3 regions of the Beutenbergia cavernae DSM 12333 genome follow, and region 3 is predicted to be linked to each of the others. Evidence: riboswitches for the same ligand, from Rfam matches in the RefSeq annotation. Region 3 holds a riboswitch; each other region holds the start of a gene.

Region 1 (3,260 bases), 1.6 Mb from region 3:
GCACCTGGTCGTAGTACGAGAAGTCGAGCGGCACCGACGCGTCGTCGGCACCGAGGCCGAGCGCTGCCAGGTGCGAGCGGGTCCGAGCGCGCAGGTCCGACGCCGTCGCCTCGAGCGCATGTGCGTCGGTGCGCCCGGCCCAGAACGACTCGACGGCCTTCTTGAGCTCGCGGTGCGGGCCGATCCGGGGGTAGCCGAGGACGGTCGCGGCGGGGAACTCGGGCTGGGACAGGTGCTGGGTCATGCGTTTCCTCGTCTCGGAAGGGCGGCCACGAGGGCCTGTGGTGCGGCGTGATCGGGGGACGGCGGAGCGGCCGACCCGGGCCGGGCCGCGCCCGGCACGCGACCGAAGGCGTGCTCGAGCACGGCGAGGGAGGCCTCCGCGCGGTTGAACGTGTACAGGTGGATCCCGGGGGCGCCGGCGGCGAGCAGGTCGGCCACCAGCGCGAGCGTCGCCGTCAGCCCGATCGCGACGCGCTCCTCGTCGTCGGCCGCGTCGAGTCGCGCGAGCAGCTCGGCGGGCAGCGGGATGGCGTTGAGCTCGCAGAGCCGCCGGATCCGGCGGGGGTCGGTGAGGGGCAGGACGCCGGGCACGAGCGGGATCCGCACGCCCGCGCCCCGGGCGGCGTCCACTAGGGCGGTGTACGCCCGGACGTCGAAGAAGACCTGCGTGATCGCGTAGTCCGCGCCGCACCGCTGCTTGGCGACGAGCGCCTCCAGGTCGCAGTCGCGCACGCGGAACTCCGCCCCCGGGTGCTCCTGCATCCCCGGGTACGCGGCGACGGCGATCGACAGGCGGTTCGCGACGTCGGCGTGCGCGTTCCCGGCGAACCGCTCGTCCTCGAGGTCGCGGATGAGCGCCACGAGGTCGCACGCGCGCGCCAGGCCACCAGGGGCCGGTCTCCAGTCGGGGTTGCCCGCCGGCGGGTCGCCGCGGAGGGCGAGGAAGTCGCGGACGCCGTCGTCGAGGAATCCCCCGACGACGTCCCGCGCGTGCTCACGGGACAGCCCGACGCAGGTGAGGTGCGCGACGGCGGGCACGTCCGTCTCGGTGAGGATGCGCCGCACGAGCGACTGCGACGCCGTCGCGGTGCTGCCCGACGCGCCGTACGTCACGGAGAAGTAGTCGGGATCCGCGCCGACGAGCGCCTCGACCGTCTCCCAGGCGCGCTCCTCACCGGCGGGCGTGCGCGGCGGGTAGAGCTCGAACGAGATCGTCGGGCGTGCCGGGGTGTACAGCGTCGACGTCGTCATCGCCGGCTCCTCGCCGGGCGATGCGGGTACGCACGTGCCTGCATGGTCTCTCCATCGGACCTGGCGTTAGCACCCTTCCCCTCGGGAGGCTTCCGTTGGGGGGTTGCTGCGGCGTCGTCGAGCCAGGACTCTCGGCCGCTCTGGATGGTGGAGCGAGTGTAACGGATGGCGGGGAGCGGACCTAGAGGCGTCCGCGCGGCAGCGGCTCAGGCCTCCGCGATCGCGGCCTCCGCCCACAGCAGCCGGTCGCTGTGGGCGAACCCGTGCCGCGCGTACATCCGCACGGACGACGGCGAGGCGTGCACCGTGACGTGCTCGGCGCCGCGCTCAAGCGCCGTCGCCAGCACCGCACGCGTCAGCGCACCGCCGATCCCCGCGCCGCGTCGCTCCGGCACGACGTAGCAGGACTGCAGGTCGCCGGACGTGCGCTGCAGCTGCCCGACGCCCGGCACACGGGGCGTGAGCGCCAGCCAGGCCATGCCGACGACGACGCCGCCGTCATCGAGCGCGATGTGCGGGAGGTGGGTGTCGCGGTGCTCACGCGCCCAGGCCGCCGCGGCGGCCACGTGGTCGCTCTCGGCCACCACGGGAGTGCCGCGCTCGCTCGACCAGCGCCAGCGCAGGCGCACGACCTGCTCGAGCTCGTCGTCGCGCGCGAGGCGCACCTCGATCCCTTGCGGCACCGCCGGGTCGGCCATGGCACCGAGCCTAGGCGCCGGGCACGACGAACCCGGACTCGTACGCGACGATGGCCGCCTGCAGCCGGTCGCGCGCCCCGAGCTTCGCGAGCACGTTGCCCACGTGGGTCTTCACCGTCTCGACGCCGAGCCACAGCTGCGCGGCGATCTCCGCGTTCGTCATCCCGGCCGCGACGAGCCGCAGCACCTCCTCCTCCCGCTCCGTGAGCCGGCCGATGGCTGCGCCGTGCGGACCGTCGGCGGGCGACGGCGTCGCACCCGCCGGCGACGCCGCCACGAGACGCCGGACCGCCTCCGGGAACAGCACGGCGTCGCCGCGCGCGACGACCCGGATGGCCTCGACGATGCGGTCCGGGTGGGCGCGCTTGAGCAGGAACCCGCTCGCGCCGGCGCGCAGGGCGTCGAGCACGTAGTCGTCGTTCTCGAACGTGGTGACGACCAGCACGCGCGGGGCGTCCGCGTCGCGGGTGAGGGCCGCCGTGGCCGCGATCCCGTCGAGCGCCGGCATCCGGACGTCCATGAGCACGACGTCGGGCCGGGTCCGCGCGACCAGGTCGCGCACGTCGGCGCCGTCGCCCGCCTCGCCCACGACGCCGAGGTCGGGCTCGGCGTCCACGATCGCCGCGAGTCCCGCCCGCACCAACGGCTCGTCGTCGACGACGGCGACCCGCACCTGCTCAGTCATCGGCTCTCCTCCACGGAAGTCTCGCGCGCACGACCCAGGTCGCGCCGTCGGGCGCGTCCGACGCGCCGGCCTCGAGCGTGCCGCCGACGACGTGCGCGCGTTCCCGCATGCCGACGACGCCGCGCCCGGCCCGGTCCGCACGCCCGGCACCCGACGTCGTCGGCACGGGGTTCGCGATCTCGAGGCCGAGGACGCTGTCGCTGGCGTCGAGGCGCACGCGGGCCGGCCCGGACCCGTGCCGCCACGCGTTGACGGCCGCCTCGGCGACGATCGCGTACGCCTCGCGCGAGACGACGCCCGGCAGGCCGGGCGGGACGTCGCCGTCGACGCCCAGCGTGTGGCCGGCGGCGGCGGACTCCGCGACGAGCCGGGGCAGGTCGTCGAGCGTGCGGTCCGGCGCCCGGGCGGGCCGCGCGGCGGCGTCGTCGGAGCGCAGGAGGCCGAGCGCGTGGTCGAGGTCCGCGAGGGCGGACCGGCCCGTGTCCTGGATCGCGCGGAGCGCCTCGCGGACGGCGTCCGGGTCGCGCGAGAGCAGGCGCTCGGCGGCCGTCGCCTGCAGCGTGGTCACGGTGAGCGCGTGCCCGACGCTGTCGTGCAGCTCGCGCGCGAGCCGGTTCCGCTCC
Region 2 (3,260 bases), 1.3 Mb from region 3:
CCACGCGTTGAACGGGCTGAGGCTGGGGCCGGTGTTGCGGATGAGCTGCTGCACCGGACCGTCGATGAAGTCGGACGGGCCGAGGATCGCGCCGCCGAGCACACGGCCCTGCCCGTCGATGTGCTTCGTGGCGGAGTAGACGACGACGTCGGCGCCGAAGTCGAGCGGCCGCTGCAGCACCGGCGTCGCGAACACGTTGTCGAGGACGACGACGGCGCCCGCCGCGTGGGCGAGGTCGCTCACCGCGCGCACGTCGACCAGATCCTGCATCGGGTTCGACGGCGTCTCGAAGAACACGACGTCCGCCGGCGTCGCGAGCGCCGCCTCCCACTGGTCGAGCTCGTGCGCGTCCACGTAGTCGGTGCGCACGCCCCACTTCGCGAGGATCTCGTCGAAGATCACGAGCGACGAGCCGAACAGCGCGCGACCGGCGACGATCCTGCTCCCGGACTTCACGAGCGCCGCGAGCGTCGTGAAGACGGCGGACATGCCCGTCGCTGTTGCGTAGCACGCCTCGGCGCCGTCGAGCAGGCGCAGCCGCTCCTCGAACGTGGACACGGTCGGGTTGCCGTACCGGCTGTACACGAACCGTTCCAGCTCGCCCGCGAACGCGGCCTCGGCGTCGGCCGCCCTCTCGTACACGTACCCCTGCGTGAGGAACAGCGCCTCCGACGTCTCGTCGAAGTTCGTGCGCTCCTGCCCGCCGCGCACGGCGAGCGTGTCCGGCCGCAGGCCCTCGGGCAGCGGCGAACGGGGCCGGGGATCACTCATCGGGCGCCGCCCCCGCTCAGGACTGGCGCCAGGGCAGCCCGACGGCGCGCCAGCCGCGCGCGCCCCGGTGCCCCTGGGGGTCGAGGCCGCCCTCGAACCCGTCGAGGATGTTGAACGCCGGGCCGAACCCCGCCGCCGTCGCCGCGAGCGCCGCACCGATCGAGCGCTGCCCGCTCCGGCACAGGAACACGATCGGCCGCTCGTCGCCCGGCTCCAGGCCCGCGGCGCGCAGCTCGTCGACGAAGGCCGGGTTAGGCGCCCCGGTCGGGTAGCTCACCCACTCCGCCAGGACGACGTCGCGGCCCAGGTCGGACGTGTCCGGTACGCCCACGTACGCCCACTCCGGGCGCGTGCGCACGTCGACGAGCACGGCGCCGTCGTCCTCGCTCAGGATCTCCCACGCCCGCTCCGGGGTGACGTCGCCCGCGTAGCCGGGCTGCGGCGTCGTGCCCGACGGCGTCGCCGCGGCGCTCATGCCGGCCTCACCTGGGCGCTCGGGGCGGCGGGCAGCACGACCGCCTGCGCGACGATCACCTGAGCGCCGTCGAACGTCGCCGCCGGGGAACCGTGCAGCACGTACCCCTCGTCGAGGGCCGCGCTGACGCGGTCGCAGAAGCTGCCGTCGTCCGGCCCGGTGAGCAGGCGGTACCGCCGGCGAGCGCTCTGGTCGCCGGACGGTGGGGGCGGTGCGTCGGTGGTTCGCTCAGTCACGCGTACTCCTCCATCGGTCCTGGCGGTAGCACCCTCACCCGCGGACGGGGGGTTGCTGCAGCGTCGTCGAGCCAGGTCTCTCGGCTGCTCTGGATGGTCGGCGTGATGGTACGCCGCGCACACGGCGCTCTCCAAACGCGCTCGGCAGGCATGGCTCGCTCGCTCACGGCGCGCGCAGCGTCGGCGCTGCACCGGGTGCGCGATCCCTCCGCGGTCACCGACACCACTTCAGTCGGAGAGACCACGCACCCGGGGCGCCGGCGTCGCCTCTGTGGAGATGAGTGCGACGCCGATCGACGGGAACGACACGCGCTCCCACCGACAGCCGGCGGCGGCGACGCCCCCGATGACGCCGCCGCCGCCGACGCCTCAGGCCTCGCTGCGGCGGCGTGCGCCGATCACGAGGCCGGCGCCGAGCAGGACGAGCCCGAGCGCGGCGGGACCGGCGAGTCCCGCTGCGTCGGACGCGCCCGACTCGGCCAGCTCACCGCTCGCCTCCCGCGGCGCAGGGCCACGAGCGACGACGACGCTGCGCCCGCCCGGGACTGACGGGCCGACCTGGTCGGCGTCGTCAGAGCCGCCCGGGGTGCCCGGGTCTCCCGGAGTTCCCGGGTCACCGGGGTCGCCCGGGTCACCGGGGTCGCCCGGGTCACCGGGGTCGACGGCGGCCGTCGTCGTGCACTGCGAGGACACGTCGCCGAGGACTCCCACCCCGAGGCACCCGACGCCCACCGGAACCGTCACCGGGAGGCCGGCCGAGACGCCGCCCTCCCGCGTTCCCGGGTCGGCGGGCTCGGCCGGAGCAGGTGTCGCCGTCGCCGGCGCGGCACACGTGACCGACGCGTCGCCGGCCACACCCGCGCCGAGGCACCCGAGCTCGATCGGGGCCGTGACCGGAGCGTCGACGTCCACCGGACCGAGCACGTCGTCGAGCACGCCCGATCCCGCACCCGGCGCCGCCGGCTCCTCGGGAGCCGGCGCGGGAGCAGGACCGTTCGCCTCGGCCTCGGCGCGCTCCGCGGACGCGTCGCCGAGCACCCCGACGGCGATCCCCGAGACGTCCACCGGGACCGTGACCGGGGCGTCCACCGACACCTCGTCCGGGCCCGCCGCCGGCTCGGCCGGTGCGGCCGGCTCGGCCGGACCCGGTGCGGCAGCCGGCTCCTCGCAGGCCGCCGCCGCGTCGCCGACGACGCCTGCCGCTACGCAGCCGACGTCGACCGAGACGTCGATCGGGGCATTCACCGCGACATCGCCGAGCAGCGACGTCGAGTCCTCCGACTCCGCTCCGGTCGGTGCGGAATCGACGGCCACAGATGCCGCCGGCTCGGCTGCCGGCGTCTCCGACGATGCGCCGGCGTCACCCAGCACCCCGACGGCGACGTCCGAGACGTCGACGGACACGTCCACCGGCACGTCCACCGCCACGTCGTCAGCGACGACGCCGACGACGTCGTCCACGAGCTCGGCGACGGGTGCGGAGTCGGCCGTCGGCGCAGCCTCGACCGCCTGCGGCCCAGCGACGACCTCCGGCATGACCGGGACCACCTGGAGGGGCTCGTCGGCGGGCTCGGCCGCCGCGTCGCCGAGCACCCCGACGGCGACGTCGGAGACGCCGACGGACACGTCGATCGGCGCGTCCACGCCGATCGACTCGAGCAGGCCGGACTCGGCGGCACTGGCCGCCCCGGCCCCGGCGACCACGAGGCCGCCCGTACAGAGCGCGATGCGCAGCGCTCTCTTCACGAACACATGCATGGGTTTCTCCTGCCGTGATA
Region 3 (3,260 bases):
GCCTCGGTCGCGCGACGTCCTTCCTCGGCGCCGTCGGTGCCGATCCGATGGGCGAGACGATCCGGCGTACGCTGCGCGGCGAGGGCGTCGACACGACGCACCTGCGCACCGACCCCGCCCACCCCACCGGGCTCATGGTCAAGGAGGTCGTCGGGCCTGACGACGTCCGCGTCTACTACTACCGGTCGACGTCCGCGTTCGCGCACGCCGGCGCGGACCTCGGCGCCGCCCCGCCGTCGTCGCGGCTCGTCCACGCCACCGGCATCACCGCGGCGCTCGGTGACGGGCCCGCCGCCGCGCTGCGGACGTTCGTCACCGGGGCGAAGGCGCGGGGCGCCGTCGTCAGCTTCGACATGAACCTGCGCCGTCGCCTGACCACCGAGGCCGACGCCGCCCGCACCACCCGGGACCTGCTGCCCGACGTCGACCACCTGCTCCTCAGCGGCGAGGAGGCCCAGGTGCTGACCGGGCACGCCGACCCGCACCGCGCGATGGCGGCGCTCCTGGCCGACGGCGTCCCGACCGTCGTCGTCCGCCTCGGCGAGGAGGGGGCGATGGCCACGGACGGGGACGCCGAGGTGGAGATCCCGGCCGCGCCCGCCCGCGTCGTCGACACGGTCGGCGCCGGTGACGCGTTCACCGCCGGCTACCTGCACGTCGTGCTCGACGGCGGCCCGCTGCCCGACGCCGTCCGCTCGGGCGCGTGGACGGCCGCCCGCGTCGTCGAGCACCACGGCGACTACACCGGATTCCCACCCCTGGCGGAGTACGAGGACTGGCGGGCGCAGCGCGCGACGCTGCAACGCTGAAGGAGAGTCATGAGCACGCACGAGAGCGGAACCACGCCGGACATCGGCACGATCATGTCGGCCAGCCCGGTGATGGCCCTGTTCCGGGGGATGGACGCCGCGCCGGCGGTCGAGCTCGCGCAGCGCGCGTGGGACGTCGGCATCGCGCTCGTCGAGGTACCGATCCAGGAGGAGCGGTACCTGCCCGCGCTCGAGGCCGTCGTCGCCGCCGGCCGCGAGCGCGGCCTGCTGGTCGGGGCCGGCACCATCACGACGAGCGACCGGGTCGACGCTGTCGCGCGGGCCGGAGCGGCGTTCACCATCGCCCCCGGCCTGGACCCCGACGTCGTCGCCGCGTCTCGTGCGGCGGGCCTGCCACACCTGCCTGGGGTCGCGACCGCGAGCGAGATCCAGCGCGCCGTCGCGCTCGGATGCACATGGGTGAAGGCCTTCCCGGCCTCGCTGCTCACGCCGTCGTGGTTCCGGGCGATGCACGGGCCGTTCCCGCAGGTGCGGTTCGTGGCGACCGGGGGCATCGACGCCTCGAACGCCGAGGAGTTCCTCGACGGCGGCGCGAGCACCGTGGCCGTCGGGTCGGCGCTCGCGGACCGGTCGCAGGTGGACCGCCTCGCCGACGTCATCGCCCGGCGTAGCTGACAACGCCGTCCACGGTCCGAGACGGGACGGCCCGCGGTGTGACACGCCGCACGCCGCGTTGACAGCGCGCGCCCGGCTCGCCTAGCGTCGTCCTCACGGTCTCGAGTACCAGCATCAAGCCCCGGCTCGCTGGTCGGCAACCCTCCTGTGCGGTGGGGTGCCCCGGGTGACGACCTGGGCCTGGCTACCTGTCAGGTCAAGCGCATCGCTGCCGAGGACACCACGGACATGATCGAACGCCCCGCCTCTCGCACCTCCCGCCACGGCATCGCCGCGCGCTCCGGCGCCGGTCGATCCGTCATGTGTCCCAGCTGTCGCTGTACCGGCTGACGACCGCCGTCGCACCGGGCGCCTGACGCCCGGCCACCTCGGGCCACGCGCCCGGGTCCTTCGCGGTCGTCCCCGCCGACGGACGCCTTCTGCGCGCCGTCACCGATCCCCGTCCGCGGGTGATCGCCCCCGACAGCTTCGACTCGAGAGAGCACCCCATGACCACGCTGCCCACCTCCGCCCACACCCCCTCGACCGGCGCCGCCCGCGCCGCGACGCTCCGCCTCGGCGTCGACCTCACCACCGTCGGCGTCGCGTCGTCGCCGTACCGCCGCGCGAGCGCCCACGACGACGAGCGGATCGACGTGTCCGACGTCGCCCGGTACGTCCGGCTGGCGGAGTCCGCACGCGCGGACTTCGTGACGTTCGGGACCTCCTTCCGGCTGGAGTCCGGGGCGGCTCCGCGCCGCGACGCCTGGCTCGACCCCGCCGTCGTCGCGTCCCGCCTCGCCGACCCGCGCCACCTCGGCACCCACGCTCCGGCTCTCGTCCCGGCGCTGCCGGCCGGGCTCATCGACCCCATCCGGCTCGCGCACGCGATCGCCGGGCTGCACGCCCGCTCGGGAGGTCTCGGGGCCTGGCAGGTGACGCCGTCGCCCACCGCCGGTGGCGTGTTCGCGGAGATCCTCCGCGTCTGGGAGGCCGCACCGGACCGGCCGGGCGGCGACCGTCCGGCGCTCGTCGTCCCGGTCGGCTCGCCGGAGGACGTGAGCGTCGCCGGCCGCTACGCCGACGTCGTGCGACTGCGCGTCAGCGACCCCGAGGCGGCGCGAGCGCTCCGCGCCGGGGTCCGGACCGCGGCGGCGGGCGCGGGTCGTGACCCCGACGGCGTGCCGGTGCTCGTCGACGCCCTCACGGTCATCGCCGACGACGCCTCGAGCGCCGAGTTCCGCGCCGACCTCATCCGGGACGTGGGGGGAGTGGACCCCACCGAGGATCTGCTCACCATCGCCGGGACGCCGGCCCACGCAGCCGACGTCGTCGAGGAGTGGGTGCGCGCCGAGGCCGCTGACGGCGTCGTCGTCCTGCCCGGGTCCCTGCCCGCGGACGTCGTGGCGCTGGCCCGGGACGTCACGCCCGAGCTCGTCTCGCGCGGGCTCCTGGGCGACCCGTCGGGGGCGCCGTTGCGGGCACGCCGGACCGGGGCGCGTTCCGTCACCGTCTGACGCTCCGGCCCGGGGCGGGTCCGCGGACCGGCGTACGCTCCCGGGCGTGGGGACACGTGCGGAGGCCGAGGAGCTCACGACGGGGGAGTTCGCGCGCGCGTCGGGACTCTCGCACAAGGCGCTCCGGCTCTACGACGCGAACGGGCTGCTGCGGCCCGCGCGCGCCGACCCGAGCACCGGCTACCGGTACTACACGCGCGCCCAGACGGAGCGGGCGCGCGCCATCGCCCTGCTGCGCCGGCTGGACCTCCCGCTCGCCCGGATCGGCGAGATCCTCGACCTGGACGCTGAGGCGTTCGCCCGGGAGGTTCGCGGGTGG

What was found. Region 3 has a riboswitch for S-adenosylmethionine ahead of BCAV_RS21580 (LLM class flavin-dependent oxidoreductase). Riboswitches for the same ligand answer to the same signal wherever they lie in the genome.
Region 1: it holds a riboswitch for S-adenosylmethionine, as region 3 does, so the genes downstream of both, BCAV_RS01195 (methylenetetrahydrofolate reductase) here and BCAV_RS21580 (LLM class flavin-dependent oxidoreductase) in region 3, are expected to answer to the same signal.
Region 2: it holds a riboswitch for S-adenosylmethionine, as region 3 does, so the genes downstream of both, BCAV_RS23290 (DUF1737 domain-containing protein) here and BCAV_RS21580 (LLM class flavin-dependent oxidoreductase) in region 3, are expected to answer to the same signal.

The regions. Positions count from the first base shown of each region.
Region 1 covers NC_012669.1:257,034-260,293, reverse strand. Annotated here, with positions in the region: gene metE (5-methyltetrahydropteroyltriglutamate--homocysteine S-methyltransferase) at 1-244, opposite strand, end outside; gene BCAV_RS01195 (methylenetetrahydrofolate reductase) at 241-1,254, opposite strand; SAM riboswitch class I at 1,303-1,405, opposite strand; gene BCAV_RS01190 (GNAT family N-acetyltransferase) at 1,461-1,952, opposite strand; gene BCAV_RS01185 (response regulator) at 1,963-2,637, opposite strand; gene BCAV_RS01180 (sensor histidine kinase) at 2,630-3,260, opposite strand, start outside.
Region 2 covers NC_012669.1:567,934-571,193, reverse strand. Annotated here, with positions in the region: gene BCAV_RS02585 (O-succinylhomoserine sulfhydrylase) at 1-771, opposite strand, end outside; gene BCAV_RS02580 (rhodanese-like domain-containing protein) at 788-1,246, opposite strand; partial or broken gene BCAV_RS23290 (DUF1737 domain-containing protein) at 1,270-1,413, opposite strand; SAM riboswitch class I at 1,490-1,582, opposite strand; gene BCAV_RS02570 (hypothetical protein) at 1,852-3,240, opposite strand.
Region 3 covers NC_012669.1:1,871,856-1,875,115, forward strand. Annotated here, with positions in the region: gene BCAV_RS08185 (sugar kinase) at 1-809, shown strand, start outside; gene BCAV_RS08190 (bifunctional 4-hydroxy-2-oxoglutarate aldolase/2-dehydro-3-deoxy-phosphogluconate aldolase) at 819-1,445, shown strand; SAM riboswitch class IV at 1,543-1,654, shown strand; gene BCAV_RS21580 (LLM class flavin-dependent oxidoreductase) at 1,934-2,941, shown strand; gene BCAV_RS22500 (MerR family transcriptional regulator) at 2,988-3,260, shown strand, end outside.